4 regions of the Mesorhizobium sp. LEGMi-168a genome follow, and region 2 is predicted to be linked to each of the others. Evidence: riboswitches for the same ligand, from Rfam matches in the RefSeq annotation. Region 2 holds a riboswitch; each other region holds the start of a gene.
The links. A riboswitch is a leader RNA that binds a small molecule or an ion and turns the genes downstream of it on or off. The one in region 2 is predicted to bind cobalamin.
Positions count from the first base shown of each region.

Region 1: another riboswitch for cobalamin. It lies ahead of metE (5-methyltetrahydropteroyltriglutamate--homocysteine S-methyltransferase); the one in region 2 lies ahead of bluB (5,6-dimethylbenzimidazole synthase).
Region 3: another riboswitch for cobalamin. It lies ahead of AC4FWB_RS29235 (DUF1636 family protein); the one in region 2 lies ahead of bluB (5,6-dimethylbenzimidazole synthase).
Region 4: another riboswitch for cobalamin. It lies ahead of AC4FWB_RS31325 (DUF1636 family protein); the one in region 2 lies ahead of bluB (5,6-dimethylbenzimidazole synthase).

Region 1 is NZ_JBZEGV010000035.1:10-7,303, forward strand. Features, by position in the region: partial or broken gene AC4FWB_RS29645 (IS256 family transposase) at 118-969, shown strand; cobalamin riboswitch at 1,416-1,617, shown strand; gene metE (5-methyltetrahydropteroyltriglutamate--homocysteine S-methyltransferase) at 1,711-4,071, shown strand; partial or broken gene AC4FWB_RS29655 (cytochrome-c peroxidase) at 4,435-5,367, opposite strand; gene AC4FWB_RS29660 (hypothetical protein) at 5,431-5,685, opposite strand; gene AC4FWB_RS29665 (Ros/MucR family transcriptional regulator) at 6,000-6,464, shown strand; gene AC4FWB_RS29670 (IS1182 family transposase) at 6,665-7,294, opposite strand, start outside.
Region 2 is NZ_JBZEGV010000002.1:424,242-431,535, forward strand. Features, by position in the region: gene AC4FWB_RS05290 (pirin family protein) at 153-1,073, opposite strand; gene AC4FWB_RS05295 (DUF2277 domain-containing protein) at 1,084-1,350, opposite strand; gene AC4FWB_RS05300 (exodeoxyribonuclease VII small subunit) at 1,451-1,702, opposite strand; gene AC4FWB_RS05305 (histone deacetylase family protein) at 1,706-2,632, opposite strand; cobalamin riboswitch at 2,747-2,926, shown strand; gene bluB (5,6-dimethylbenzimidazole synthase) at 2,968-3,705, shown strand; gene AC4FWB_RS05315 (hypothetical protein) at 3,739-4,719, opposite strand; gene AC4FWB_RS05320 (TetR/AcrR family transcriptional regulator) at 4,837-5,445, opposite strand; gene AC4FWB_RS05325 (MFS transporter) at 5,567-6,787, shown strand; gene ribB (3,4-dihydroxy-2-butanone-4-phosphate synthase) at 6,980-7,294, opposite strand, start outside.
Region 3 is NZ_JBZEGV010000033.1:48,792-56,085, reverse strand. Features, by position in the region: gene AC4FWB_RS29245 (bifunctional helix-turn-helix transcriptional regulator/GNAT family N-acetyltransferase) at 1-180, shown strand, start outside; gene AC4FWB_RS29240 (AraC family transcriptional regulator) at 221-1,054, opposite strand; cobalamin riboswitch at 1,281-1,485, shown strand; gene AC4FWB_RS29235 (DUF1636 family protein) at 1,576-1,962, shown strand; gene AC4FWB_RS29230 (ABC transporter ATP-binding protein) at 1,959-2,747, shown strand; gene AC4FWB_RS29225 (ABC transporter substrate-binding protein) at 2,799-3,746, shown strand; gene AC4FWB_RS29220 (FecCD family ABC transporter permease) at 4,067-5,086, shown strand; gene AC4FWB_RS29215 (phosphatidate cytidylyltransferase) at 5,094-6,029, opposite strand; gene AC4FWB_RS29210 (lysophospholipid acyltransferase family protein) at 6,029-6,688, opposite strand; gene AC4FWB_RS29205 (hypothetical protein) at 6,685-7,128, opposite strand; gene AC4FWB_RS29200 (phosphatase PAP2/dual specificity phosphatase family protein) at 7,125-7,294, opposite strand, start outside.
Region 4 is NZ_JBZEGV010000041.1:11,416-18,709, reverse strand. Features, by position in the region: gene AC4FWB_RS31340 (NuoB/complex I 20 kDa subunit family protein) at 1-544, opposite strand, end outside; gene AC4FWB_RS31335 (NADH-quinone oxidoreductase subunit A) at 535-900, opposite strand; gene AC4FWB_RS31330 (winged helix-turn-helix domain-containing protein) at 1,237-2,436, shown strand; cobalamin riboswitch at 2,466-2,671, shown strand; gene AC4FWB_RS31325 (DUF1636 family protein) at 2,712-3,140, shown strand; gene cobW (cobalamin biosynthesis protein CobW) at 3,143-4,180, shown strand; gene AC4FWB_RS31315 (cobaltochelatase subunit CobN) at 4,199-7,294, shown strand, end outside.

The sequences.
Region 1 (7,294 bases), on a different contig from region 2:
GACCGTCAAATCCGGCCCGGAAAGTGTCCGGGACTTAGCGGAATCGCTGTCCGGGATTTAGCGGAATTGCTGTCCGCGACTTACCGAAATCGGTGTCCGGGACTTACTGAAACACGCAATCTGGTCAAGGCGATGGGGATGAGCGGCATTTCCAAGAGCCAGGTCAGCCGACTGTGCGAGGAGATCGATGGCAAGGTGAAGGCCTTCCTCGAACGCCCGATCGAAGGCGACTGGCCATATTTGTGGATCGATGCGACTTATCTGAAGGTGCGCCGCGGCGGCCGCATCGTCTCGGTCGCCGTCATCATCGCGGTGGGCGTGAACAGCGACGGCCGGCGCGAGGTGCTGGGCATGGAGATCGGCACCTCGGAAGCCGAACCGATCTGGACAGAGTTCCTGCGCAAGTTGACCCGGCGCGGCCTCAGAGGTGTCAAGCTGGTTGTCTCCGATGCTCACGAAGGCATCAAGGCAGCAGTCTCCAAGGTGCTGTGCGCCACCTGGCAACGCTGCCGGGTTCATTTCGCCCGCAATGTTCTGGCCCATGCCGGCAAGAGCGGCCGCCGCGTCGTCTCGGCCTTCATCGCCACCGCCTTCGCCCAGGAGACGGCGGAAGCCGCCAGCCTGCAATGGCGCGCCGTCGCCGACCAGATCCGGCCGAAGGTGCCGAAACTCGCCGCCATCATGGATGAGGCCGAGCATGATGTGCTTGCCTACATGAGCTTCCCCAAGGAGCATCGTGTCAAGCTGCACAGCATAAACCCGATCGAGCGGCTCAACGGTGAGATCAAGCGGCGCACAGAGGTCTTCGGCATCTTTCCCAACGACGACGCCATTGTCCGCCTCGTCGGAGCATTGCTGCTGGAGCAGAATGATGAATGGGCCGTCCAGCGTGCCCGCTACATGTCTCTTGAGACCATCAGCCAGATGAGTGATGATCCGCTCGTCAGCCTGCCGGCAGTGGCACGCTGATCAATCCGGCCCATGCCGGAGAGCACGGCGACCAATGCCGTCACCTACACCACGTCAGTGGGCACGATCTTATCGAAACTCTGAAACTAATTGGCGCCACTTACCGGTGGCAGTTTCAGGCGATCTTGATATCATTCGACGTGCTACTGCAGCATGCGACTAGCCTCGCAATTCTGCTGGCGCCACCCTACCGTCACGCCCCAATCGATCCGACCAAAGGCCCCGGCTCGCAATCTTTGCGCAGCCGAGCCAGGCCGTCTGGCAGGCGCGCGCGCCACAGCTCTGCACAGCGCTCATTTGTTGATTTGGCCCGGTCACCTATTCCTGTAGGCGAGGCCCCTAGTCGCCTTCCACGCGATTTGGAGAACACGCCGACAGCGCAACGCGCATTCGCATAATGACATAAACATTTCTTTATACGGTATTGACAAAAGAGTGGACGGCTATGATTGTCTCCGTGTCGTGGTTCTCCGTGCGGCGCTGCCGCATCGGAGCTAAGAGGGAAGCCGGTGCGATGCCGGCGCTGCCCCCGCAACTGTTAGCGGCGAGCCGACCCCACTCATGTCACTGAGGCGAACAGCCTTGGGAAGACGGGCAGAGGCTATGATCCCCGCGAGCCAGGAGACCTGCCACGGCGAACTACGTCCACGGGCGGGGTGTCTTGGCGGGCGCGGCAGCCCGGCGTTCGTGCCGGACTATTAGCGCCTTCTTTGTCCCGCGCCCCAACCATCGGGGTATGGCATGACTGTCTCTCAGCAAATTCCTGTAGCAACGCTCGGCGTGCCGCGTATCGGTCGTCGGCGAGAACTGAAATTCGCGCTTGAAAGCTATTGGTCCGGAAAATCTTGTGCTGCCGACCTTCTCGCGACGGCGAAGGCGCTCCGTGCCGCCATTTGGGAGGAGCAGCGCGATCGCGGCGTGTCGAAAATCCCGTCGAATGACTTTTCGCTCTACGACCATGTACTCGACTCCGCAGCCATGGTCGGCGCCGTGCCGCCCCGCTACGCATGGAATGGCGGCGAGGTCCCACTCGACATCTATTTCGCCATGGCCCGCGGCAACCAAGGTCAGAGGGAGGATTGTAGGCAGGCAGGCCGCCAGCACGCGGCTCATGGATCTAGCCTGAACGCGATGGAAATGACCAAATGGTTCGACACCAACTATCACTACATCGTGCCGGAACTTGACGACGATCAGGCGTTCACGCTCTCGTCGACGAAACCGGTTGATTACTTCCTCGAGGCAAAGGCCCTGGGCATTCACACACGCCCGGTCATGCTGGGGCCGGTCACTTTTCTCAAGCTGGCGAAGTCACCTGCTGAAGGGTTCAGTCCCATCGCGCTACTTCCACGGCTTTTGCCCGTCTACGAGCAACTCCTGCGGAGGTTGAAACTCTCGGGAGCCGATTGGGTGCAGATCGACGAGCCAGCGCTTGTGCTCGATCTAAACCCGAACGAACGAGCTGCATTTGAATTTGCCTATGGGCAGCTGTCAAAGGCCGCGCCCGAGCTGAAGATCATGCTGGCTACCTATTTCGGGCCGCTGGGGGACAATCTCGAGATGACGATTTCTCTGCCGGTAGCCGGGCTGCATGTCGATCTCGTGCGCGCTCCGGAGCAGTTGGAAACGATTGGTCGGCTCGCGCCTAAGGATCTGGTGCTCTCGCTTGGCTTGATCAATGGCCGCAACGTCTGGCGTGCGAACCTCACTGCCATTCTCGACCGCATCAAGCCGATCGTCGCGGGCTGGCCCTTGGACCGAGTCGAGATCGCGCCTTCGTGCTCGATGCTGCATGTGCCGATCGACTTGCGTATGGAGACGGCACTGGATGCTAACATCAGGTCGTGGCTCGCCTTCGCGGCCCAGAAGACCGGCGAGCTGGTCATCCTGGCCCGGGCCTTGTCCCAAGGTAGGGATGCGGTGGCTGGCGAGTTGAAAGCTTCTGCCGAAGCTGCCGCGACTCGCGCAACATCCACGAAGGTCCACGACCCGCTCGTTGAAGGGCGGATCGCCGACATCAACGGCGCTATGAAGCAACGAAAGAGCGCATTTGCCGAGCGTTCCAGGGTCCAGGCCCGCACGCTCGGCCTGCCGCCGTTCCCGACGACGACGATTGGATCCTTCCCGCAGACGCCTCAGGTGCGCAAGGCGCGTTCCGCTCATGCGAAGGGCCAGCTCAGCTATGTCGATTACGAAACCTTTCTGAAGAAGGAGACCGAGGCTGCTATTCGCTGGCAGGAGGAGATCGGGCTGGACGTGCTGGTGCACGGTGAGTTCGAACGAAACGACATGGTACAGCATTTCGGCGAGCATCTGTCCGGCTTCGCCTTCACACAGCAGGCGTGGGTGCAAAGCTATGGCTCCCGCTACGTGCGTCCCCCTATCATCTTCGGCGACGTGTCGCGCCCGAATCCGATGACGATGCGCTGGTGGGAATTCGCTCAGTCGCTTACGGAAAAGCCGGTGAAGGGAATGCTGACAGGCCCAGTGACCATTCTCAACTGGTCTTTTGTTCGCGACGACCTATCCCGCGCCGAGGTCTGCCGCCAGATTGCGCTCGCCATTCGCGATGAAGTGACGGATCTCGAAAGATCTGGCGCAAGGATGATCCAGATTGACGAGGCGGCATTTCGCGAAGGCTTGCCGCTGCGCAAGTGTGATTGGACGGTCTATCTCGACTGGGCTGTCGAATGCTTCCGGATCGCTTCAACGGGTGTGAAGGACGCGACTCAGATCCATACTCACATGTGTTATTCCGAGTTCAACGAGATCATCGACGCGATCGCTGAAATGGATGCGGATGTAATTTCGATTGAGACGTCACGCTCGAAAATGGAACTGCTGGACGCCTTCACGAGCTCCAAATATCCGAATGAAATCGGTCCCGGAGTTTATGACATTCACTCACCACGTGTCCCGGAAGTCGGCGAGATTTCGGCCCTCCTCATGCTTGCCCGCGAGCGACTGTCCGACGGCCAATTGTGGGTAAACCCCGACTGTGGCCTCAAAACGCGCAAATGGGAGGAGGTCCGCCCTGCCCTCATGAATATGGTCGCTGCAGCGCGCTCGCTCCGGGAGAAAGTGCAGGCCGGAAGTCTTTGATCTCTCACCATGTGTGAATCATCAACCACCGCGTGAAGGCCGTGAATGTGTAAACCGCATCTTTGGAAATAAGTTACTCCAGCGAAAATCTGCGGTATCTGCGGATCTGCAGTTTTCCTTCGACACGTGATTTGGAAGGAATACCAACTGGGACAAAAACGCCTTATAGGATAAGCTGCCTACACATTTTTTTGACCAGTCTCACGCCAGCCTAGATGCCTAACGTTATCCCATCGTAACACATTTGGATCGGGCCAAGTATTTGCGTTCTCATTGAGGTCGTGATTGTCCAGTGAAAGTCGCAATCATTGTTCATTGCGACTTTCCGTAGCCAGTTGGCCGTTTATTTTCCTAAGATGCGCGATCTTCGTCTGCCAGTTTTTCGCCAAGCTGGGTGGTCCCCATGATGGCGACGGCCTGTTTCAGATCCCAGACCTTGCCCGAATGAAAGTATGGCGCGGTGAGTGCTACGTTGCGCAGCGGCGCACGCGGAAAACATATGAACCGTCGGCTGTATTGGTGACCGCAAATCGGCCCTTGTCATTTTCCGGCAGGACGTCGGGGCTGGGCTTTTCAACGAGGCCGAATGGGTAATAGCCGTCCCCACCAACATTGACCCCGTCATGGCAGGAAGAGCAGCCCTTGTCCATGAAAAGTGTCAGGCCCTGTTTCTGTTCGGAAGTCATGGCGGCATCATCACCTTTGAGGAAATTATCGAAGGGGGCCGGCGTGACCAGTGTCGCTTCGAAGGCTTCGATTGCCTTGGCGAAGTTTTCGAATGTTACGCGATCATCTTCACCCGGGAAAGCTGTATTGAACGACTCGACATATTGCGGCATCGACTTGAGGGTGGCGATGACTTGACCCGGTGTATTGGCCATTTCAACGCTGGCTTGGAACGGTCCCTTCGCCTGAGCCTTCGGGTCTTCGGCGCGACCGTCCCAAAACTGGGCGATGTTGAAGACAGCGTTCAGTACGGTCGGCGCGTTGCGCGGTCCCTTCTGCCAGCCATGGCCGATCCAGGTCTCACGATTGTCGTCGCCGCCGGTTGCCAAGTTGTGGCAGGAGTTGCACGAGAAGACGCCTGACACCCAGACGCGAGGATCAAAGAACATTGGCTTGCCGAGCGCGATCTTCTCCGGGGTGATAGGGTTGTTGGCTACTGCCGGCGTGGTGGATGGCAAAGCCTTGAAAGTGGCCAGAGCCGTTGCTCTGAGGTCTGAGGGGGATTGCTTGCGCAGCAAAAGCGGCCTCTGCTGGCAAGGCGACAGCCACCGCAGTGAATAGGATCTTCATAAATGATCTCGTTGCGTGGTGCACGCAACCACTTTACGATATGCGCTCCGTCAACGCCTTGCGCTAGATCAGCGGCGACACCTGTTTTTTCGCGGTAGAGGCGAAACGGCCGGGAAGTGAACGCTCTTCTCGTTTGGATTCTGAGCGACGGAAGGGCGTGCTGATCGTCAGGCCCCAAGCGCTGGTGCCGGAGCGCGTTTCGATTCTCTCTGCTCCTTCTACTATGAATGAAGAAACCGGGGTCGGCACCTCGTCAGATTTCAGTTCTGGCCGGTCTCCCAGCAGTTCGTATTCTGCCTCCCGGTGTGCCTTCGCCATAGCGCGCACAACATTTGCTTACGAGCTATGGGCTTGGATATTGAGCTCCAGCTTACGCGACTGCTCTCGATATCACTGGAAATTCGGTGCAAAGCTTACGGCCAGGACGCGCCTGAAATGCGCGAAGCACCTCGGTACGGTCGCCAACAACGGACGGATCAATGGTCATGAAGGCGAATATGGCGCTATAGACGTCGCTTCTGGACGAGCGTTGGCAATAATTGCTCTTCGAGACAGTTGTTGCTTTCAGCGACAACCGGTACTATGAAGCGACGCTTCGCCGACTGTATTTCACTCGCCGCCTGGAGCGTTTAATGACGGAAGAAGCCGAAAAGATCATCGACGCCCTCATCGAGCTCACCGCCGATGTCGTGTCTGCCTATGTCTCCAACAATCCGGTTCCGGTGGGAGATCTACCCGGTTTAATCGGTCAAGTGCATGCTGCGCTCAAAGGCGCGGCCGCAGGCCTTTCCGCGGAACAGCCAGAGGCTCTCAAGCCTGCGGTACCGATCAGGAAGTCGGTGACACCGGACTACATCATTTCCCTTGAGGACGGGAAGAAATTCAAATCGCTCAAGCGCCATCTGTCGACCCATTATGGGCTCACGCCGGATGAATATCGTGCCAGATGGGGCTTGCCTGCCGATTATCCTATGGTAGCGCCGAATTACGCCGCGGCGCGCTCGGCCCTGGCCAAGACAATGGGGCTCGGCCGCAAACCGAAAGAGCCGGAGATGCCCGAGCCTGCGAAGCGGACGCGCAAGAAGGTCGCAGCTTGATTTCGGCAATCGAGAGTCGTTCGGGAGCGGCGCAGCCTGGGCTTAACCCGCATGGAATATAAAAAAGGCGGGATCAAACCCGCCTCCAGACCGCTGACAAACCCGTCGATTTTCGGCGGGGTTTTGTTTTGTGGGTTGATTGCACTTGGCAAATTGATGTCGGGAGGCAATGTCAGGAGGCTGGCGACGCAGGTTGGGCCTCATGCGAGGCTCGGTTTAGGCTTTGGCCAGAGGCTGATTGCGATCTTTTTCATGTTCTGGGCGGCGGCTGCGATCAGGCACTGGCAGGCGACGCGTGTTCGCCCTCGGAAGTGGGCGTAGCGATGGCCGAAGAGCTGCTTGGCATCGGCGAAGGATCGCTCGACGGTCTCCTTGCGGCGGCGATAGATGGCCTTGCCCCATGCCGTGAGCCGGTTGGCGTCGACGCGCTCGCGGGCGTCCTGCCAGACATGACGTGTGATGGTGCGCTCGGCCTTGGCGTTTGATGTGCAGGAGGCCAGCAGCGGACAGTCGCGGCAGATGGCTGGGTCGCTCCTATATTGGCGGTAGCCGGCGCGATCGGTTGTGGCGTAAGTGAGCAACTGACCCTGCGGGCAACGATAGCCGTCCAGCTCCGCTTCATGGACGAAGTCGCTCTTCCGCATCTTGCCGGGCTTTGGCGGGCTCGGGTTGCGATAGCCGATGACGCCCCGGACGTTCCTGTCTTCCAGTCCCTTGGCGATGCCCGGCGTGGCATAGCCGGCATCCAGCCCCGCCGCCGCCACCGTGAAGCCGAAGCGCTCCACCTGGCGGTCGAGCCGGCCAAGATAGACGATCGAGTCGTGCACGTT
Region 2 (7,294 bases):
ACGCAATTCCGGACGGAAAACCGTTTCACACTTTTCCCGGAATTGCTCCAACCTTCACAAATATGCGCCTTGATCATGCGCGAAATATGCTGCCGGCGAGCGAATGTAAATGCGTGTCAGTGACGCGGCTGGCGCACGATGTCCATCATGCTCTAACCTTCCGGCAGCGGAATGAATTCTTCCTCATCGCCAGGAACGATATCGAAGCGGCCTGTCTTCCATTCTTCTTTGGCCTGTTCGATGCGTTCCTTCGAGGACGAAACGAAATTCCACCAGATATAACGCTTGGAACCCAGCGACGCTCCGCCGAACAGCATGAAATGCGCGCCGCGCTCGGACGAGACGACGATTTCCTCGCCCGGCTTGAACACCAGAAGCCGCTCAGCCGGAAAACGATCTCCGGCGATCGAAACCTCGCCTTCCAGCGTATAGATGGCGCGTTCCTCGGCATCGGCGGGGATCTTGACGCTGGCGCCCGTCGCCAGCCGCAGATCGGCATAAAGCGTCTCCGAGGCGGTCGCGACCGGCGAGCGCAGCCCGGAAAATTCACCGATGACGAGGCGGCCGCTGATGCCTTCGGCGTCGATCTCGGGCAGGCGGATCACCGACGTGTTCTCAAAAATCGGGGCGATCTCTTCCCTGCCGTCGGGCAGCGCCAACCAGGTCTGCAGGCCGGAGATCGACATCGGCGCGCCGCGCAGCTCCTCGGGCGTGCGCTCGGAATGAACGATACCGCGACCGGCGGTCATCAGATTCACGTCGCCTGGCGCGATCACCATTTCGGTGCCGAGCGAGTCGCGATGCCTGATCTTGCCGTCGAACAGATAGGTGACGGTGGAAAGCCCAATATGCGGATGCGGGCGCACGTCGATCGCATGGCCGGCGCGCAGGATGGCCGGTCCCATGCGGTCGAAGAAGATGAACGGGCCGACCAGCCGACGCTTTGCCGTCGGCAAGGCGCGGCGAACCTCGAAACCGCCAATATCTTTGGCGTTGGGGATGACCATCAATTCGATCTGGTCGCAGGCGAAGGCGTCGCCGGCCTCAGGATCATTGCCCGGGAAAAAACTCATCGATGCATCCTCAGGCGAAGCGGAGCGCGGACCTGGCTTTCGCCTTGGCGGCCTCTTCCTCGCGATTGCGCGGCTCCTGGGCGGTTTCGAGCGAATCGATGAGCTCGCGCGCGGCGGCGGCGATCGCCTCGACGGCGTGGTGGAAGGCATGCTCATTGCGCTTGGACGGCTTGGTCGAACCACTCAGCTTGCGCACGAACTGCAATGCCGCGTCATGGACCTCGTCGTCGGTCGCCGGCGGTTCGAAATTGAACAGGGTCTTGATGTTTCGGCACATGCTTGCTCGCCTCCTGTCTGTCGTGTCCCGCCGTCGAGATTATGCACCAAGGTGTGTTGAGATTCAGGTCAGGCCGGCTTCACCTGAATATCAGTACAGCTTACTCAGCGTCGAGCGGCTCCGTTCCCACCGGCTTGCCGTCGCGCGAGAGCCTGATCTTCTCGACCTTGTCCTCGGCGGCCTTGAGCAGCCGATCACAATGCGCCTTCAGCGCCTCGCCGCGCTCGTAGATGCGGATCGACTGGTCGAGCGGGACATCGCCGCGCTCCAGATCATCGACGATCTTCTCCAGCGCGTCGAGCGCCTGTTCGAAGCTCATCGTTTTGACGTCTTCATTGCCTTCGCCAGCCATATCCTATCCCTTCATCAGCCGCCCGACATGGGCGGCGACCGAAAATGCCAGTCCCTGCAGATCGTAGCCGCCCTCCAGCAGGGAAACGAGCCGGTTGCCGCTGTGGCGCCCGGCGCGATCCATCAACTGGCCGGTCGCCCAGTCGAAATCCTCCTCGGTCAGGTTGATCTCGGCCAGCGGATCGCGATGGTGCGCATCGAAACCGGCGGAAATGATGATCAGGTCCGGCTTGAATGCATCGATCGACGGCAGCACGCGCGACAGGAAGGCGTCGCGGAACGTCTCGCTGCCGGTGCTGGGCGCGAGCGGCGCGTTGACGATGTTGCCGGCGCCGGTTTCGCTCTTGGCGCCGGTGCCGGGATAAAGCGGCATCTGGTGGGTCGAGCAGTAGAGCACCGACGGATCGTCCCAAAAGATGTCCTGCGTGCCGTTGCCGTGATGGACGTCCCAGTCGACGATGGCGACGCGCTCGACCTGGTGCTTTTTCTGCGCGTAGCGGGCGGCGATCGCCGCGGTGTTGAACAGGCAAAAGCCCATCGCGGTCGTCTTTTCCGCATGGTGGCCGGGCGGCCGCGCGGCAACGAAGACATTGGCGGCGCGGCCCTCGAAGACGTCGTCGACCGCAGCATTGGCGGCGCCGATCGCCGTCACCGCGGCCTGCCAGCTCTTCGGACTGGCGCTGGTGTCGGCATCGATCGAGACGATGCCGCTCTCTGGGATGGCCGCGCGGATGCGGGCGACAAAGTCTTCCGGATGCGCATAAAGGATGGTCGCCTCGTCGCCTTCCGGCGCCTTGACGCGGTCGAGAGTCGAAAAAGCCTCGTCGTCGAGCACGCGCTCGATGGCGCGCAAACGGTCGGGCCGCTCGGGGTGGCCGGGCGGCGTGAGGTGTTCCAAGAATACCGGATGGGTGTAGAGACGGGTGGTCATGGCGCCTAATCTAGGCATGCGTAACCCGGATGACCATGTTTGAGCGCCGAATGGCTGGGGAAAATCGCGTCTTGATGTGTCGCCGATGGCATTGGCGCGGCTGAAGCTTCGCGATAAGATCGCGCCGCTGCCTGGTGCCCGCAACGCGGGAGAATCGGGAACACGGTTGAAATCCGTGGCGTGCCCAACGCTGTAAGGGGGACCGCGCCGGCAAAAGCCACTGTCTCAGACGGGAAGGCGCCGGACGCGGGACGATCCCGAGCCAGAAGACCGGCCCGGCAGACATGGTCGTCCGCATGGTCAGGCGGATGATTGCTGTCGCAAGGGGAAAAGCGATGCAGGCACGAGCGGCCGCCACCGGCGGCGATGACTTTGACCAATTGGCGCGGAACGCCGTCTATCGGACGATTTTCACCAGGCGCGACGTGCGCAGCCATTTCGTTTCGGACGATCTCGACGATGCCGTGCTGGCGCGATTGCTGACGGCCGCGCACCACGCGCCATCGGTCGGCTATATGCAACCGTGGAATTTCATCGTCATCCGCGATGCCGAACGACGGCGGCAGGTGCGCGACCTGTTCCTCGCCGCGCGCGAGCAGGAATTGCCGGCGATCGAGGCGGAGCGGCAGGCGCTCTACCGCAAGCTGAAGCTCGAAGGCATCTGCGAAAGCGCGCTCAATCTATGCATCACCTGCGACCGGCAGCGTTCGAAGGACTCGCCGCTCGGGCGCTGGCACAATCCGGAAATGGACCTCTACAGCACCGTTTGCGCCGTGCAGAATTTCTGGCTGGCGGCGCGGGCCGAGGGCGTCGGCGTCGGCTGGGTAAGCATCATCGAAACGGAAGCATTGAAGCGGCTCTTGTCGATCCCCGAGCATGTCACGCCGATCGCCTATCTCTGCGTCGGCCGCGTCTCGGAATTCGCGCCGAAGCCGGACCTCGAAGCGCATGGCTGGGGCAAGCGCCTGCCGCTGCCCGAGCTGGTGATGAGCGAGACCTTTTGCGGCGCCGGCGAGGCGCCGCTCAAGTCGGCGATTGCAAAGCTTCGCGGCGTCGAGCTGCCGAAGCCGTGATCAGGCGACCTTCGTAGGTTAAGGGGCTGCTGATCAAGCAGGCCGGGGCGTGTCCCAGCGCGAGCCGCCGAAGGAGCCGAGCGCCTTGTCGCGGAGTTCCCTGAATTTCGACGAGGTCTCGGCCAGGCGCCGGTCCCATTCCGGATTGGGAACCTGGCCCTCGATGGTGGCGAAATAGACCTGCATCAGCGAAGCGATGGCGAAGGGCTCGATGAAAGCCGCCTTGAAGGCCCAGGCGAAGACGATGGCCAGCACGAAGGCCCAGCCGGCGAGCTGTCCGGGCATGACCCAGAGAATGGCGCCGGCAGGCGCCAGCATCAAAAGGAAGATGACGAAGGACACGCCCCACATGATCACCGCCAGCCAGACGGCGTTCTTGACCATGCGCTTGCCGTTCTGCGCGTAGAGCACGACGCCTTGCCTGGCGGTCTCGAAAGGCGAGTTGGAATTGATGCGGATGTTGTAGCCGAGGATGATCTCGTCGACATAGGTCAGCGACAGGCGGATGACCGTGTTGATGAAGCTGACGAGGCCGCTCAAGCCCGGAATGGGCAGGAAGGCGGCGATGCCGCCGATCAGGCCGGTGATGGCGCGGATGGCGCCCTTCACCAGCTGATCGACGACGAAAAGGATGTTGGCCTCGGCGAAGCGCTGGGTGACCACTTCCTTCGCATAGGCGATCTGGCCCTGGCCGTCGGGAACGTCGTGGCCGTCGATCAGATGGACCATCACGGCGATATGGCCGGCCTTGAGGACATAGAGGATGTATTCGCGGATCCAGTAGACGGCGATCGAGACGACGCCGAAGCCGACAACCCCGCCCCACAACGCAAACGACATCGGCCCGTCCGGGTCGGTCGAGATGTGGCCGACGCCATAGCCGACGCTGGCGCCGGTGCCGGTCGCCATGATGTAGGCCACCGTGATGCCGAAATAGACGATCATGCGAAAGACGATGAACGGCCATGTCCGCATCATGATGGACACCGACCGGCCGATGCTGAAGTCCCACATGGCCCCGACTCTCCCACCTCAGAGTTGGCCGGAGAGGATGCGCCCACCCCGATCAAAGTCAATTGCGGGCAGGGCCATTCAGACATCAAACCGGTGCACAAGTCCGAGCGACGCTGCTTATCCGGCCGGTTCGTCTGCTTTCCTCAGCAGACCTTCGAGCAGTTGCTTGAACGCAGCTATCGCCTTCTTCGACGTCGCCTCGGGATCGTTCGAATTGGCGATGCGTTGCGAGGCCTGGCTGCTGGCGCCGTTGATCAGCCGCGCCGCGGTCTCGGGATCGAGATCGGGCACGACCACGCCCTCTTCCTGCAGCCTTGTCAGATGATCCGTCATCGACGCCGTGCAGGCGTTGGCGTTCGGCCATTGCGCCGGATCCCCCAGCACCGCCGGGCCGTCGCGGAACATGATGCGCTGGATCTCCGGCTCCAGCGCCATCTCGATATAGGTGGTGCATTCGTCGACGAAATGCTGCCAGCGCGTCGGCGCCCGCGCGGCCACCTCGTTCACCCGCGCCGCCATCTCGCCGTCGATCTCGGCAATCACTGCCTGCAGCAGCCCCTTCTTGTCGCCGAAATGATGGTAGAGCGCGCCGCGCGTCAGGCCCGCCGAGGCGGTGAAATCGTCCATCGAGGCCTCGGCATAGCCGATCGTGCCGAAGGCGTGGCGAGCGGCGGCGATCAGCTTGGCGCGCGTCTCGGCGATCATCTCCTTGCGGGGTTTGTGCATGGCTTCTGGCCCTATTCACATACGTCTCGTATGCCAATTGACATACGCGACGTATGAACTATCTGACATTCATACGCTGCGTATGTAATTGCGGCGCCTTCCCTTGTCGAGGAGCAGGACCATGCGAAACCCCTATTCGGAAATCTTCCGGGCTCCCGGCACGAAAGGCTTTGCGGCGGCCGCCTTCATCGCACGGCTGCCGATCGCCATGGCGCCGATCGGCATCGTGGCGATGCTGTCGCAGGCGCATGGCGAATACTGGCTGGCCGGTGCCGTCTCGGCCACCTACGCGCTGGTCAATGCCTTCCTGTCGCCGCAGATCTCGCGGCTGGTGGACCGGCTCGGCCAGAGCCGGATTGCCGTGCCGACGACCTTGGTTTCGGTGCTTTCCTTCGCGGCCTTGATCGCGGCGGCCAACCAGCACTGGCCGGCATGGACCTTGTTCCTGTCGGCATTGCTCGCCGCCGCCATGCCCAGCATCCCGGCGCTGGTCAGGGCGCGCTGGACCGAGATTTTTCGCAACCGCCCCGAACTCAACACCGCCTTCGCCTTCGAATCGGCCGCTGACGAGCTGGTCTATGTCGCCGGCGCCTCGCTGTCGGTCGGCTTGAGCGCTGCGCTGTTCCCGGAAGCCGGCATGTTGGTGAGCACCCTGTTGCTAGCCTTCGGCTCGGCGGCATTCCTGCTTCAGCGCTCGACGGAGCCGCCGGTGCGTCCTGCAGACCATGGCGCGGCCGGATCGGCGATCCGCTTGCGGCCGGTCCAGATCATCACCTTCGCCTTGATCTTCGTCGGCGCGACTTTCGCCACCACCGAAGTCACCACGGTGGCGATCACCAAGGCGCTCGGCCAGCCCGAAGCAGCCAGCCTCGTCATCGGCGTCTACGCGCTCGGATCCTTCGTGCTCGGCATCATCGTCGGCGCGCTCAGTCTGAAAGCGCCGCTGCAGCGGCAACTGGCGATCGCGGTCGCCGTTATCGCGCTCACGACGCTGCCGCTGCTCTTTGCCGATACGGTGCCGACGCTGGCGCTTGCAGTCTTCGTCAGCGGCGTGGCGATCTCGCCGACCTTCATCACCGCCTTCGGGCTGATCGAGCGCCACGTGCCGGCCGCGATGCTGACCGAGGGCGTCACCTGGGTGACGACCGGGATCGGCATCGGCATGGCGCTTGGCTCCTTCGCCGCCGGCTGGATGGTCGACACTTTTGGACCGCAGAACGGGTTCTTTGTGTCCGTCGCGGCAGGCGCGATCGCGCTGGCAACGGTGCTCGCCGGTCAATGCCGGCTGGCGACGGACGATTGCGACGCGGATAGGGGCGAAGCGGTAGTCCCGGCAGAGTGACGGTACGAGCGTCAGCCATCCGATGATCATTGCAGAGGTCGGAAGTTGGCCGCGGCCTCAGGGACTTCGTCATCCACGGGCGGAGCGACGCGAAGCGGAGCGCAGACCCGAGGATGACGACGTCGCGGAGGCTCCGGCCAATCAGCAGCGCGGCAGGCTGCCGCCAAGACCGCCGGCGCGTCCCTCGGCAGCCTAAAGAATCTCGGTCTTGGCGATATGGATGCCGAACCCTTCGAGGCCGACATAGTGGCGCTCGCGCGAGGCGATCAGGTTGATCGAGGAAATGCCGAGATCCTTGAGTATCTGGGCGCCGAGGCCGATCTCGCGCCACTCGTTCTCGCGCCGGCGGGCTTCTTCGTGATCCTCGCGGTCGCCGCTCTGCGGCCGCTTGCGCTCCTGATGGGCGACGCCGACCGAGCCTTCACGCAGATAGACGATGACGCCGCGCTTGCGCTCGCCCATCGCCTTCATGATGCGGTCCAGGCGGTGGCTGGTGCCGAAGACATC
Region 3 (7,294 bases), on a different contig from region 2:
GACGAGTGCATCGCCTTCGCGCGCGCCAAGGGCTACAAGACGCTGACGCTGTGGACCAATGACATACTGGGCTCGGCCCGCCGCATCTACCAGGCGGCCGGCTTCAAGCTGGTCGACGAGGAGCGCCACCATTCCTTCGGCAAGGATCTGGTCGGCCAGACTTGGAATTTGGAGCTTTAGCGCATTCTCTTCTCCCCTTGTGGGAGAAGGAGAGGGCGCCTTACCCCCTGATTGGCACCCAGATCTCCAGCCCGCCATTGCCGCTGCGCGCATCGAATTCGGGCCCGTAGCGCTCGAATTCCGGCGCGTCGGCGATTTCATGTCCCGACGCCGGCAGCCATTTGTTCCAGATCGTGTTGACCGTGCGGCGGATCGTCGAGATGTGCTCCAGGTGCGAGAACACGGCGTATTTCTGCGCCGGCACCCGTACACGGCAAAACTCCTTGGGCAGGTCGGAAAAATCCGCCACTTCGACGCCGGCGATATAGTCGAAATTGCCGGCATCGTCGCCATTGGTGCAGACGCCGTAGAAGACGCCCGGCACCTCGCCGGGGATATGGCCGATATAGGGGCCGAAGCGCTGCCACTGCATCGGGATGCCGGCGCTCGATTCGCAACTGTAGCGCCCGCCGAGCCCGGCGATGAGCAGCGGCCGGCTGGTCTCGAAGCGCGGCGGCTCGAGCGTGGTGAGAAACGAACTGTCCATGAGGATGGGCTCCACGAGATCGAGGTTTTTGGTCGAGCCCTCGGCGCGCACCAGTTCCGGCGTGGTGCCGAACTGGTCGCGGAAGGCTCGCGTGAAAGCCTCATGCGAGCCGTAGCCGGCATCGAGCGCGATAGCGAGAATGTCGCGCGCGCCGCCGGCGAGCTTGCGCGCCGCTTCGCTGAGCCTGCGCGCCCGCATATAGCCCATGACCGACCGCCCGGTGGCGGCGCCGAAGGCGCGCGTCACGTGGAAGCGCGACACGCCGCTGCTCGCCGCGACATCGTCGAGCGAAATCGCGTCGGGCAGATGGCTTTCGACAAACCACAGCGCTTTCTTGGTCGGGTCCATGGCTCCTCGCATTTGGCGAGGCGACACTAGCCATCGCGCCGACAGCCAGTTTGATCGAAATTGCGCACGGAGCGAAGCCGAAAGGACATTGACAAGCCGAGGCAACGCCCGCTATTCGTAATGTTATTACATACCAAACCTGAAAGAAAACATGGCGGCGGCGACTCGCAAATGTGTTTCGCGCAAGAGGTGGACAGAAGCCCGTTGCGACTCGCGCGCAGGCAACCTACGATGGCGGCGTCATGGTCCCCGAGCCGCAAGGCGAGGGGTGAAAAGGGAACACGGTGAGGCCCATTTGGGTCGAGGCCGTGGCTGCCCCCGCAACTGTGAGCGGCGAGCTCCATCCGAAACGCCACTGGCCGGCAAGGCTGGGAAGGCGGATGGCGCGGCGACCCGCGAGCCAGGAGACCTGCCATCGACATGAGTTGACCGGACGGGGTGTGCCGGGAGGAGACGCGGGCCCTGGTCCTGTCGGCCGGCTCGTCCAGCATCCTTCCGTCGCCATTTTGGAAAGTGACGGAATGTTGGACGCCTTCAGCCATCGCATCATTATCTGTTCGCTGTGCCGTGATAGCTTGACCGGGCTGAGGTCCGGCGCGGATTTGTGCGCCGACCTGCGCTCCAGACTTTCCTTGCACCCGGCACCGTCCTTTGCCATCGAGACCATCGACTGCATGGCGGGCTGCGCGCGGCCGCTGACCGTGGCCTTCAAGGCGGAAGGCAAAGCCACCTATCTCTTCGGTTCCATCGACAGGGGCACCGACGCCGGCGCGCTGGTCGAATTTGCCAGGCTCTATGCCTCGCTGCCCGACGGCTGGTGCAATTCCGGCCAGCGCCCGGCAAGGCTCGCCGGCAAGATACTGGCGCGCATCCCCACCGCAGGCAAGGTCAGGGAGCAGGTCCGGTGAGCGCCCCCCTGCTTGAAGCCCGCGATCTGCACGCTACGGCAAACGGCCGGGCGCTGGTCGAGGATGTCAGCCTGTCGCTGTCCGCCGGCGAGCGGCTGGCCATCATCGGCCCCAACGGCGCCGGCAAGACCACGCTGCTGCGCATGCTGTGCGGGTCGTTGACGCCGAGTCGCGGCGAGGTTCGCCTCGCCGGACGCCGGCTGGGCAGGATCAGCGCCGCCGAGCGGGCGCTCGGCATCGCCGTCGTCGGCCAGACGGATCAGCCGGATCCGCGGCTGGCGCTCATCGACTATGTCGAGCTTGGCCGCGTCCCGCACGCCGGCCTCAGGCGCCGGCACGACGATCGCGACATCGTCGTCGAAGCGCTGCGCCGAACCGGGCTCTTGCCGCTGCTCGCGCGCACCATCGGCTCACTGTCCGGCGGCGAGCGCCAGCGCGCGCAGCTCGCCCGTGCCATCGCGCAGGAGCCGAAAATCCTGTTCCTCGACGAGCCGACCAACCATCTCGATCCGCGCGCTCGCGGCGAACTGCTCGACCTGGTCGCCGGCTTCGGCATGACCGTCGTCGCGGTGCTGCACGATCTCGCGCTGGTGGCGCCCTTCGCCACCAGGGTCGCGGTGATGAGCAACGCCCGGCTGCACGCGCTGGCGCCGCCGCGCGAGGCGCTGGCGCAGCCACTCATCCGCGCGGTGTTCGGCATCGACGTGTTGCGTCTGCCTCATCCGACCGAGGACCGCGAGCTCACCGTCTTCGAGCTTCCAAGCCGCGCGTCCTCGCCATCCTGAACCTGCCAACCCGGACAACGCAAGCAAACCCCAAATCAGGAGCACCGTCCCGTGAAACGCCTCGCTTTGTCGCTGGCCTTTTCGCTTGTCGCCTCGGCCGCCTTCGCCTTCCCGGTCACCGTCGACAGCTGTGGTAAGCCGCTGACCTTCGACGCGCCGCCGAAACGCGCCGTCATCCAGGACCTCAACATGGCCGAGATGGCTTTCGCGCTGAAGCTGCAGCCGTCGATAGTCGGGCTCACCGGCATCACCGGCTGGTACAAGGTCGGCCCCGAATTCAAGGCCGAGCAGGGCTCGATCCCGGAGCTCGCGCCAAAATATCCGACGCTTGAAAATCTGGTCGCAGTGCAGCCGGATTTCTTTTTCGCCGGCTGGTATTACGGCATGAAGCCGGGTGGCGAGGTCACGCCCGACACGCTTGCCCCGCACGGCATCAAGACGCTGGTGCTGACCGAGAGCTGCGTCCATCTCGACAAGAACCGGCCCGCCGCCTCGATGGACCTGCTCTATGGCGACGTCGAGAAGCTGGGCAATATCTTCGGCAAGGCGGCCGAGGCCGACAAGCTCATCGCCGGCTGGAAGGCCGAGCTCGCCAGCATTACGGCGAAGGTGGGCGACCACATGGGCACGCGCGTGTTCCTCTACGATTCCGGCGAGGACAAGCCCTTCACCGCCGGCAAGTTCGCCATCCCCAACGCCATGATCGCCGCCGCGGGCGGGGAAAACATCATGGCCGACATGGAGACGAGCTGGGGCAACACCGACTGGGAGACGGTCGCGTCGCGCAACCCGCAGTTCCTCATCCTGCTCGATTACCAGGATGGCGGCGGCTACAAGAAACTCCTCGATTTCCTCAAGGCGCATCCGGCGATGAAGGAGACCGATGCGGTCAAGAACGAGCGCTTCGTGGCGTTGCGTTACGCCGAGCTGACGCCCGGACCCGCCAACATCGAGGCGATCGGCAAGATCGCCAGAGCCATGCATCCGGAAGCGTTCTAGTTCCGGAGCATGGATGAGCCGGGAGTGGTTCCATTGACGGATCGCCTGCCTTGGAGATCGGCTGAAACGCTCGCGACTTCGTCATCCACGGGCGGAGCAAGGAGCGAAGCGACGCGGCGCAGACCCGAGGATCCATGCCGTGACGCTGAGGCGCCGCAGCGGTGCAGAATTCTGCGCCGTCGCACTCCGCGCGCGAGGTCACGGCATGGATTCCAGGGTCTTCGCGACGGAGCTTCGCTCCTGCTTCGCCCTGGAATGACGAAGTCACGGAGGTCTCGGCCAAACTCGAACGTCGGCGAGGCGATGACAGGCCCGACGACATGAATTTGCATCATAGTCCCTTCGCCTTCGCAATGTCCCTGGGCGCTGCGCTGCTCGTCGCGCTCGCGTTGCTTTCGATCGCCTATGGCTCGACGCTGATACCCCTGCGCGAGGTCGTCGGCGCGCTGGCGTATGCGGGCGGGTTGGGCGGTGAGGCCGTGCCTGGACCCGTCGGCAGCATCGTCGTCGACCTCAGGCTGCCGCGCACGCTGCTGGCGATCGCGGTCGGCGCCGGCCTCGGCGTCGTCGGCGCAGTGTTGCAGACCGTCACCCGCAACGATCTTGCCGATCCGTTCCTGTTCGGCCTCTCCTCGGGCGCCGCCGCCGGCGCCGTTTCGGTCATCACCGTCTTCGGCGACAGCTTTGGCATCTGGACCTTGCCGGTGGCGGCTTTCACCGGCGGCATATTGGCGGCGGCAATCGTGCTCCTGCTCGTCTCGCGGGTGCGGGGGCAGGGGCCAGAGCGGCTGATCCTTGCCGGCCTCGCAGTCTCCTTCATGTTCACCGCGCTGACCAACTATCTCGTCTTCGCAGGCGATCAGCGCGCCGCCCACTCGGTGCTGTTCTGGACCATGGGCGGGCTCGGCCTCGCCCGTTGGGACAATATCGGCCTGGCGGCGCTGGGCGCCGCCATCATCCTCGCCTACGGCCTGTGGAACCACCGCCGTTTCGATGCCTTCCTCGCCGGCGAAAGTGCCGCCGAAAGCCTCGGCGTGCCGGTGGCGAAGATGCGCCGCACGACATTTCTCATCGCCGCTCTGGCCACCGCAATCCTCGTTGCGGTCGCCGGCGTCATCGGCTTCGTCGGCCTGATGATCCCGCATCTCGGCCGGCCGCTGGCCGGTCCGCTGCACCGGCCCCTGATAGCGATCTGCGCGCTATTCGGCGCGATCCTGCTCTTGGCCAGCGATCTGCTTGCCCGCACGCTGCTGCCGCCGCAGGAACTGCCGATCGGCATCATCACCAGCTCGCTCGGCGCCTTCTTCGTCGTCACGCTCTTGATGCGTAAGCAGATCTGACTGGTCCTCAAACCGTCCAGAAATAGCGCACGATGTGGAAGAAGATCGGCGCGGCGAAGACCAGGCTGTCGGTGCGGTCGAGCATGCCGCCATGGCCCTCGATCAGATGGCCCCAGTCCTTGACGCCCTGGTCGCGCTTGATCGCGGACGCGACGAGCCCGCCGAGAAAACCCATCGTGCAGGCAACGAGGGCCACGGCCGAGGCCTGCAGCGGCGAAAACGGCGTGATGAAGGACAAGAGCGCGCCGAGCAGGCTCGACGCGACCAGCCCGCCGATCAGGCCTTCCCAGGTCTTCGACGGCGAGACGGTCGGCGAAAAGCGGTGTTTTCCGAACAGCTTGCCGAAGATGTACTGCAGCACGTCGCTGCCCTGCACGACGATGATCAGGAAGGCGATGAGCAACAGGTTGCGGCCTTCGAAGCCCGGCACGTTGAGCGTCAGCAGGGCAGGGACGTGGCTGACGCAATAGACCGAGATCATGATCGCCCATTGCTGCGCCGCGATGCGCTCCAGGAAGCGTTCGGTATCGCCATGCAGCGCCGTGATCGCCGGCATCAGCAGGAAGCAGTAGACCGGGATGAAGATGACGAAGAGGCCGTACCAGGCCGTCCACACCAGCCAGTACTGGAACGGAATGACGATGCCGAACATGCCGAGCAGCACCCAATGGTCGCTGCGGCGACTGTGCGTCAGCGTCACGAACTCGCGCAGCGCCGCGAAAGAGATCAGCGCGAACAGGATGGTCATGCCGTAGCGGCCGAAGAAGAAGGCAACCGTCATCAGCGCCACCATCACCCACCAGGCGTTGATGCGCTGCGTGAGGTTGACCAGCGTCGCGCTGAGCGGCTTCGGCGCACGCGCCGAAAGAGTGGCGGCGGTGATGCTGGCGGTGCTCAGCATCACGAACAGGCCGATGATGAGAATGCTGATTTCGTGGCGCATCAATCGTCTCGGTCGGGGCGCGGATTGAGCGCCTTAAGCGCCGTGCGGGCGCGTTCGAGGAAGGCGCGGCGTTCCTCGCCGGGCGCCACCGCCACCGGCGCGCCGAAGACGACACGGCAGAGCAGCGGCACCGGCAGGAACTGGCCCTTGGGCAGCACGCGCGACATGTTCTCGATCCAGCAGGGGATGAGCTCCACATCCGGCCGCGCCATCGACAGATTGTAGAGCCCGGAGCGGAAGGGCAGCAGCTCGTCGCTCATGTTGCGCGTGCCTTCCGGGAAGATGATCAGCGAATGGCCCTGGTCGAGCACCGATCGCATGACGGTGATCGGGTTCTCTTCCTCGCTCGTCCATTGCCGGCTGATCAGCACGGAGGACAGCATGTCCTCGGCGATGAAGCGGCGCAGCCGCGACTTTCCCCAATATTCGGCCGCGGCGATCGCGTGCGTGATGGCGCGCTCCTTCTCGCTGAGGCAGGCCGACAACAGGATGAAATCGCCATGGCTGGTGTGGTTGGCGAAATAGATGCGCTGTCGGTCCGACGGCTGGCTGCCGCTCCAGATTGGGCGAACGCCGGTCACGGCCCAGGCCAGCGCCGACAGGCCGACGGAGGTCGCCGTCTGCAGCAAGGTGAAGGTCCGGAGCGCAAGCTTGCTCATTTCGGCATCCAGAATCCGGCGGTCAGGAATGCGACGACGAAGATCGCGAGGGCGATGCGCTGGCGGGCAAGCAGGCGGCGCGTTCCGGCGATACGCTCGTCGAGCGGGCGCGGGGAGGAGGGAGCAGGCTTCAGCCGCATGCGCGAAAGCACGTCGTCGACCGCGGCGCCGCCCGAAGCCTCGTCGTCATGGCTCGCCATCAGCCGGAACAGAAGCGCGTCGAAGAGGAGAAGTGCTGAAAGCCCAAGCACCGCAACGGCGCTCGCCGCCGCGACCAGCAGCGCTAAAACTGCGAGCGGTGACTGGAATGCGCCGCGCGCCGAAGCGACCAGCGGCGCGATGCTGTCGCCGGCGATCACGACCGCGGCTGGCCATGTCGCCTGCTTGATGAGCATGGCGGCGAAGGCTGCTGTCCGCTGCTGATAGGCGGCGTCCGTCATGCCGGCTCGTCCTGGAAAAGCACCGGCCGACCGGATGCGGCGAGCATCTTTTGCGCCTGCGCCGGCGTGTGCGAGCGGCCGCTGGCGACCAGCCATGCGGCGATGACGGTGGCGCTGCGCTGAAAGCCGAGCGCGCAGCAGACCAGCACCGTGCCTTGCCGGCGCG
Region 4 (7,294 bases), on a different contig from region 2:
GCAACAGAAGAATGCCGTAGAGCAGCGCTTCCGCGCTTGGCGGACAGCCGGGCACATAGATGTCGACCGGCACGATGCGGTCGCAGCCGCGAACCACCGAATAGGAATAGTGGTAGTAGCCGCCGCCATTGGCGCAAGAACCCATCGAGATGACGTAGCGCGGCTCCGGCATCTGGTCGTAGACCTTGCGCAGCGCCGGCGCCATCTTGTTGGTCAGCGTGCCGGCGACGATCATGATGTCGGACTGGCGCGGAGACGCGCGCGGCGCGACGCCGAAACGCTCGCTGTCGTAGCGCGGCATCGAGGTGTGGATCATCTCGACCGCGCAGCAGGCGAGGCCGAAGGTCATGAACATCAGCGAGCCGCTGCGCGCCCAGGTGATCAGCGCCTCGGTCGAAGTGACAAGGAAACCCTTGTCGGCCAGCTCATTGTTGATTTCGAGGAAGAAGGGATCGTCCTCCCCCACCGGCCTGCCGGTGTTGGGGTCGATGATGCCCTTGGGCTTCGGCGCGACGAGGGTGCCTGAACTGTCGTTCAATCCCATTCCAGCGCTCCTTTTTTCCATTCATAGGCAAAGCCGATGGTCAGCACCGCCAAAAACACCATCATCGACCAGAAGCCGAGCATGCCGACCTTCGAGAAGGACACCGCCCACGGGAACAGGAAGGCGACTTCGAGATCGAAGATGATGAACAGGATCGACACCAGGTAGAAACGGATATCGAACTTCATGCGGGCGTCGTCGAACGAGTTGAACCCGCATTCATAGGCGGAAAGCTTTTCCGGGTCGGGATTGCGGTAGGCCACCAGGAACGGCGCGACGATAAGCGCGAGACCGACGACCATCGCCACCGCGATGAAGAGGACGATGGGCAGGTACGAAGTCAGGAGTGCGCTCATGCGGCGACTTTCCTTTGGCGGGCCAGTTCACTTTGATTACAGCAAGGGACTCTAATGCGGAAGCGTGACAGTTTAACCCGCTGAACCGTTTTAAGGGCCCTATGCTGCGACGCGGCGAGGGTTAGCGCAGCGGTTCCAGCGACGCAAGTCAAACCTTGTTCAAAATCCGGGCCTGGACGCCATATCGAAAGAAACTGGTCCGATCCGCTCCTGTTTGATTTCCTTCACTTTTTACTCCACTTTTCTCTCCTGACATATCTCCCGCCATTTGCCTGCTAGCATGGCCGGAATCGCGAGCTGGAAATCCCGGCAAAGGAACAGGGCAAGAGTAGCTTGATGAAGGAAAAAATCTCGCTTCGCACTGCCAGGCGCATCGCGCTCGGCGCGCAGGGCTTTACTGACCCTCGCCCCAGCGGCGAGCCCAACCGTCGGCACCTCTCCCGCGTGCTCTCCCGAACCGGGCTGCTGCAGATCGATTCCGTCAGCGCGGTGGTTCGCGCCCACTACATGCCGCTTTATTCGCGCCTCGGCCCCTACCCGCTTGCGCTGCTCGACAATGCCGCGGTCACCCGCAAGCGCGCGGTGTTTGAATATTGGGCGCATGAGGCGTCCTTCCTTCCGGTTGAGACCTGGCCGCTGATGCGCTGGCGCATGCGGCGCGCCGAGCAGGGCGAGGAAATGTATCTCGGCCTCGCCAAATGGGGCCGCGAGCGCAAGGAGATGATCGAGGAGATCTACGGGCAAGTCGCCGAACGCGGGCCGATCGCCGCCTCCGACATCGAAGGCCACAAGGGCAATGGCGGCTGGTGGGGCTGGAGCGAGGCCAAGCACGCCTTCGAATGGCTGTTCTGGGCCGGACGCATCACCACCGCCTACCGGCGCGGCTTCGAGCGCTACTATGACCTGCCGGAACGTGTTCTGCCGCAAGCCATTCTCGATCTGCCTGTCCCGTCGGTGGAGGACGCACACCGCGAATTGCTGCGCATTTCCGCCCGCGCCCATGGCATCGCCACCTATGGCGACCTGCGCGACTATTTCCGCCTGGCGCCGGGCGACACCAAAGACCGCATCGAGGAACTGGTCGAAACGGGCGAGTTGCTGCCGGTGAAAGTCGAAGGCTGGGACAAGACCGCCTATCTGCACAAGGACGCCCGCATGCCGCGCCGGATCGAGGCCCGCGCCCTGCTCGCGCCATTCGATCCAGTCGTCTTCGAGCGAACGCGCACCGAAAAGCTGTTCGGCTTCCGCTACCGCATCGAAATCTACACGCCGGCCGAAAAGCGCCAGTATGGCTATTACGTGCTGCCGTTCCTGCTCGGCGACCGGATTGTCGCCCGCGTCGACTTAAGGGCCGATCGCCCGGCGAGCGTGCTGCGCGTCCATGCCGCCTATGCCGAGGCCGGCGCGCCGCCGGAAACGGCTGCTCAGCTCTTCGACGAGCTGAAACAGATGCAGGCATGGCTCGGCCTGGAGGCGATCGAAGTGACGCCGGCCGGCGACCTCGGGCCGGCGCTGGCTGACTTGGCGGTGTCGTAGCCGCGCGTTGACAGGCGCATAGCCGTAAGCCTAAATCCGAGCCAGACGGTCTTCTCCCGGCAAAGGGAGGAGCCAAGAGGGAATGCGGTGCGGAGTTGAAAAATTCCAAATCCGCGGCTGTCCCCGCAACTGTAAGCGACGAGCCTCAGCCGAAAACCACTGGGAAGTTCCCGGGAAGGCGGCGCCAAGGCGATGAAGCGCGAGCCAGGAGACCTGCCGTCTGAGACTTTAAGTATCCGATCGCTCGGCGGGTTTTCCGGGCAAGGAGCCTGGTTTTGGATCGCAACGGCAGTTTTCCGGCTAAAACAGCTGATCTTTCGCCCGAACCCGACGACGCGCTGGCCGGCGTGACCGTCATTGTCTGTTCCTCCTGCCGTGACGAGACCGGTTCGGATGCCCATCCGCGCGCCGGCGCGCTGCTGGCCGAAGACACGCGCCACGCCGCGTCGGGCGAAAACATCCGCATCCGCACCGTCGAATGCCTCGGCAATTGCAAACGCCGTTTGAGCGCTGCGCTGCTGCGCGACGGCTGCTGGAGCTACGTCTTCGGCGATCTGGATACGACCAGTGGCACCGACCTCGTCGCCGGCGCAAAGCTCTTCGCGACCTCGACCGATGGCCTCATCCCTTGGCGTGGCCGGCCCGATTCCCTCAAGCGCGGCCTTGTTGCCCGTATCCCTCCCCTCGACATGCTGAAGGACTGACCATGAACGCTTCCGTTTCCCGCGTGCCCTGCACCGTCGTCACCGGGTTCCTCGGCGCCGGCAAGACGACGCTGATCCGCAACCTGCTCGAAAACGCCAAGGGCAAGCGGCTGGCGATCATCGTCAACGAGTTCGGCGATGTCGGCATCGACGGCGAAATCCTGAAAGGCTGCGGCATCGAGACTTGCCCTGAGGAAAACATCGTCGAGCTCGCCAATGGCTGCATCTGCTGCACCGTTGCCGACGATTTCGTGCCGGCGCTCGACCAGATCCTGTCGCGTACGCCGAAGGTCGATCACATCCTGATCGAGACCTCCGGCCTCGCTCTGCCGAAGCCGCTCGTCCAGGCCTTCCAGTGGCCGACGGTGAAGAGCCGTGTGACGGTCGACGGCGTTATTGCCGTGGTCGACGGCCCCGCACTGGCCGATGGCCGCGTCGCTTCCGACATGGATGCCCTGCAGGCGCAGCGCGCCGCCGACGATTCCCTTGACCATGACGATCCGGTCGAAGAGGTGTTCGAGGACCAGATCGCCTGCGCCGACCTGATCATCCTGTCGAAGAGCGACCTGATGGATGCGGCGGGCTCGAAGCGCGCCAACGCCGTCATCGGCGAGCACGTGGCGCGCGCCGTGAAGGTCGTGCCGACCGCGCACGGCAAGGTCGATCCGTCGGTGCTGCTTGGCCTCGGCCTTGCCGTCGAGAACGACATCGAGAACCGCAAGACCCACCACGACGACGAGCTCGACCACGAGCACGACGATTTTGACTCCTTCGTCATCGATATCCCGTCGATCGCCAATCCCGATGAGCTGGCGAGACGCGTCGCCATCGCCGCCGAGCAGGAAAACGTGCTGCGCGTCAAAGGTTTTGTCGAGGTCGGCGGCAAGCCGATGCGGCTGCTGCTCCAGGCCGTCGGCCCGCGCGTCAACCACTATTACGACCGCGCCTGGACGGCGGAGGATGAGCGCCGTTCGCGGCTCGTCGTCATCGGCCTCAAGGGACTGAACCGCCCGGCGATCGAGCGTATTCTCGCCGGCTGAGGCAAAGCACGAACCGCGATGCATATTCTCACCACGACGTCCGCTTCGCTCGACGATCTAGCCGAGCCGATCGACCTCAGGCAGACGCCTGCGGATGTCGTGGCCCTGTCCTTCACCGACAGCGACCTCGCCGGACTGGCGGCTGCCTGGAAGGCGGACGCGGAGCGGCTGCCGTCGATGCGGCTGGCAGCACTGCGCGATCTTCGCCATCCGATGTCCGTCGATCTCTGGATCGACAGCGTGGCGCGCCACGCCAAGGTCATCCTGGTCCGCATCCTCGGCGGCTACGACTGGTGGCGCTATGGCTGCGACCAGCTTGCGGCGATCGCCCGCGAGCGCGGCATCAAGCTGGCGCTGCTGCCGGGCGAAAGCCATGACGAGGACCAGCGCCTGATCGAAGGCTCGACCCTGCCACGCGCCGAACTCGACGCCTTGCTCGGCTATTTCCGCGAAGGCGGTCCTCAAAACATGGCCGCACTCGTGCACCGATTGGCGACATTGGCCGGATCGGAATTGATGGTTGCCGAACCGATCAGCGTGCCGAAAGCCGGCTACTACGAACCCGGCTGCGGCGTGGTCCCCCTCCCCCTTGAGGGGAGGGTCCGGCTGCAGGCCGGGGGTGGGGTCCTCCGTGACGCGCGCCGACGCCCTGAAGGACGCCCCCGGAAAGAGGCGTTGAGCCCAGTCGTCCCGACCCCACCCGGCCCTGCGGGCCACCCTCCCCTCAAGGGGGAGGGAAACGCCGCGGCCGTCATCCCGATCCTGTTCTACCGATCGATGCTGCTGGCGGCCGACGTTGCCCCAATCGACGCTCTCGCGGAAGCGTTGCGGCAGCAGGGCTTGGCGCCGGTGCCGATCTTCGTCTCCAGCCTCAAGGATCCGGTGTCTCTGACCTTTGTCGAAAACGCCATCGCCTCACTGCACCCGTCCGCCATCATCACCGCCACTGCCTTCGCCTCCGGCGCCGAGCCCGGTGCCGAAACCCTATTCGACCGCGCCGGCGTGCCGGTGTTCCAGGTCATCGTCGCCACCACCCTGCGCAAGGTCTGGGAGAAGAACCAGCGCGGCCTGGCGCCGGCCGATCTCGCCATGTACGTCGTGCTGCCCGAGCTCGACGGCCGTATCCTCGCCGGCGCGATCTCCTTCAAGGGCGAGGTCGAGACCGATCCGGCACTGGCCTTCCGCGCCTTTGCCAACCGGCCGGAAGCCGACCGCGTCGCGCAGGTAGCCAAGCGCATTGCCGCCTTCGTTCGCCTGCAGCGGACGGAGCGGGCTGGACGCAAGCTGGCGATCCTGATCCCCGACTATCCGAGCGCGCCCGGCCGTACCGGCTACGCCGTCGGCCTCGACGTGCCGTCGAGCGTGCTCGCCATGCTGCATGACCTGAAGGAACAGGGCTATGCGATTGAAGGGATTCCGCAATCGCCGCGCGAGTTGCTGGATGCGCTGGAGGTGAGCAGGCAAGGGCTTGCCTTGCAGGACTACGTCGCTTTTTCGGCCGGGCTGCCACAGGCCGCGCGCGGTGCGATGGAGGAAGCGTGGGGCAACGCCAATCACGAAACTCACGTCAATGCGCCCCCCTCTGTCCTGCCGGACATCTCCCCCACTTGGGGGGAGATTGGCAGTTCCTCCGCCGGCTTTCCTCTTTCGACGTCGGAGATTGGCGAAAGGGCCGATGACAGCTCAATCTCCCCCCTTGTGGGGGAGATGTCCGGCAGGACAGAGGGGGGCGCGACAGAACGCCGACCTTCGCAGGCGAGCCTCGAAAATCGCTTCCCCTTCCGCGCCGCCACTTTCGGCAACATCACCGTCGCTCTCGCCCCCGACCGCGGCCGCTCCGCCGATCGCCGCGCCGACTACCACGACCCCTCCTTGCCCCCTCGCCACGCGCTCATCGCCTTCGGGCTCTGGCTGCAGAAAGCGCTCGGCGTGCACGCCATCGTCCATGTCGGCGCCCATGGCACGCTGGAATGGCTGCCGGGCAAGACGGTCGCGCTTTCCGACACCTGCTTTCCCGAGATCGTCACCGGCTCGCTGCCGGTCTTCTATCCCTTCATCGTCTCCAACCCCGGCGAGGCCGCACAGGCCAAGCGCCGTATCTCGGCCGTCACGCTCGGCCATCTGCCGCCGCCGCTGACCGGCGCCGGCCTCGATGAAGCTCAGCAGCGGCTGGAGCGCTTGGTCGACGAATATGCCCAGGCCGACGGGCTCGACCGCCGCCGCCGCGACCGGCTGGCGAGACTCATCGTGGAGACCGCGCAGAAGTCCGGTCTTGCCGCTGAGGCGGGCGTTGCCGGCACCGACGCTCCCGACGAGGCGTTGCGCCGCATCGACGCCTGGCTCTGCGATCTCAAGGATTTCGCCGTCAAGGACGGGCTGCACGTCTACGGCCGCGCGCCCCAAGATGACGCCGATCCGCTGCGCCGGCAAAGCGCCGAAGCCGAAAAGGTGGCCCTGCTGGCCGCGCTCGACGGCCGCCACATCAAGGCAGGTCCCGCCGGAGCGCCGGCGCGTGGCCGCTCCGACGTGCTGCCCACGGGGCGCAACCTCTTCACCGCCGATCCGCGCACCATGCCGACGCCGACCGCCTATGACCTTGGCCAGGCGGCGGCGGAAGAAGTGGTGCGCAGCTATATGCAGGGCCATGGCGACTGGCCGCGCTCCCTGGTCATCGATCTCTGGGGCTCGGCATCGCTGCGCACCGGCGGCGAGGAGATTGCGCAAGGCCTCGCGCTGATGGGCTGCCGGCCGCAATGGGATGCCGCGACCGGCCGCGTCACCGGCATCGAAGTGCTGCCGCCGGCAGCACTCGGCCGTCCACGCGTCGACGTCACCTGGCGCATCTCCGGCCTGTTCCGCGACATGTTCCCGACCCAGATCGCGCTGATCGACGCTGCCGCCAACGCCGTCGCCAGCCGCGACGAGGACGATTCGGAAAACCCCCTCGCAGCCGCGACTCGCGCCGCTGGCAAGGTCGGGCCCCGCATCTTCGGCACCTCGCCTGGCACCTACGGTGCCGGCGTCGAGGATCTGATGTCGCGCGGCGAATGGGGCGCGCGCGAGGAGATCGGCCGCGCCTATCTCGAGGCCACCTCGCACGCCTATGGCGGCGCC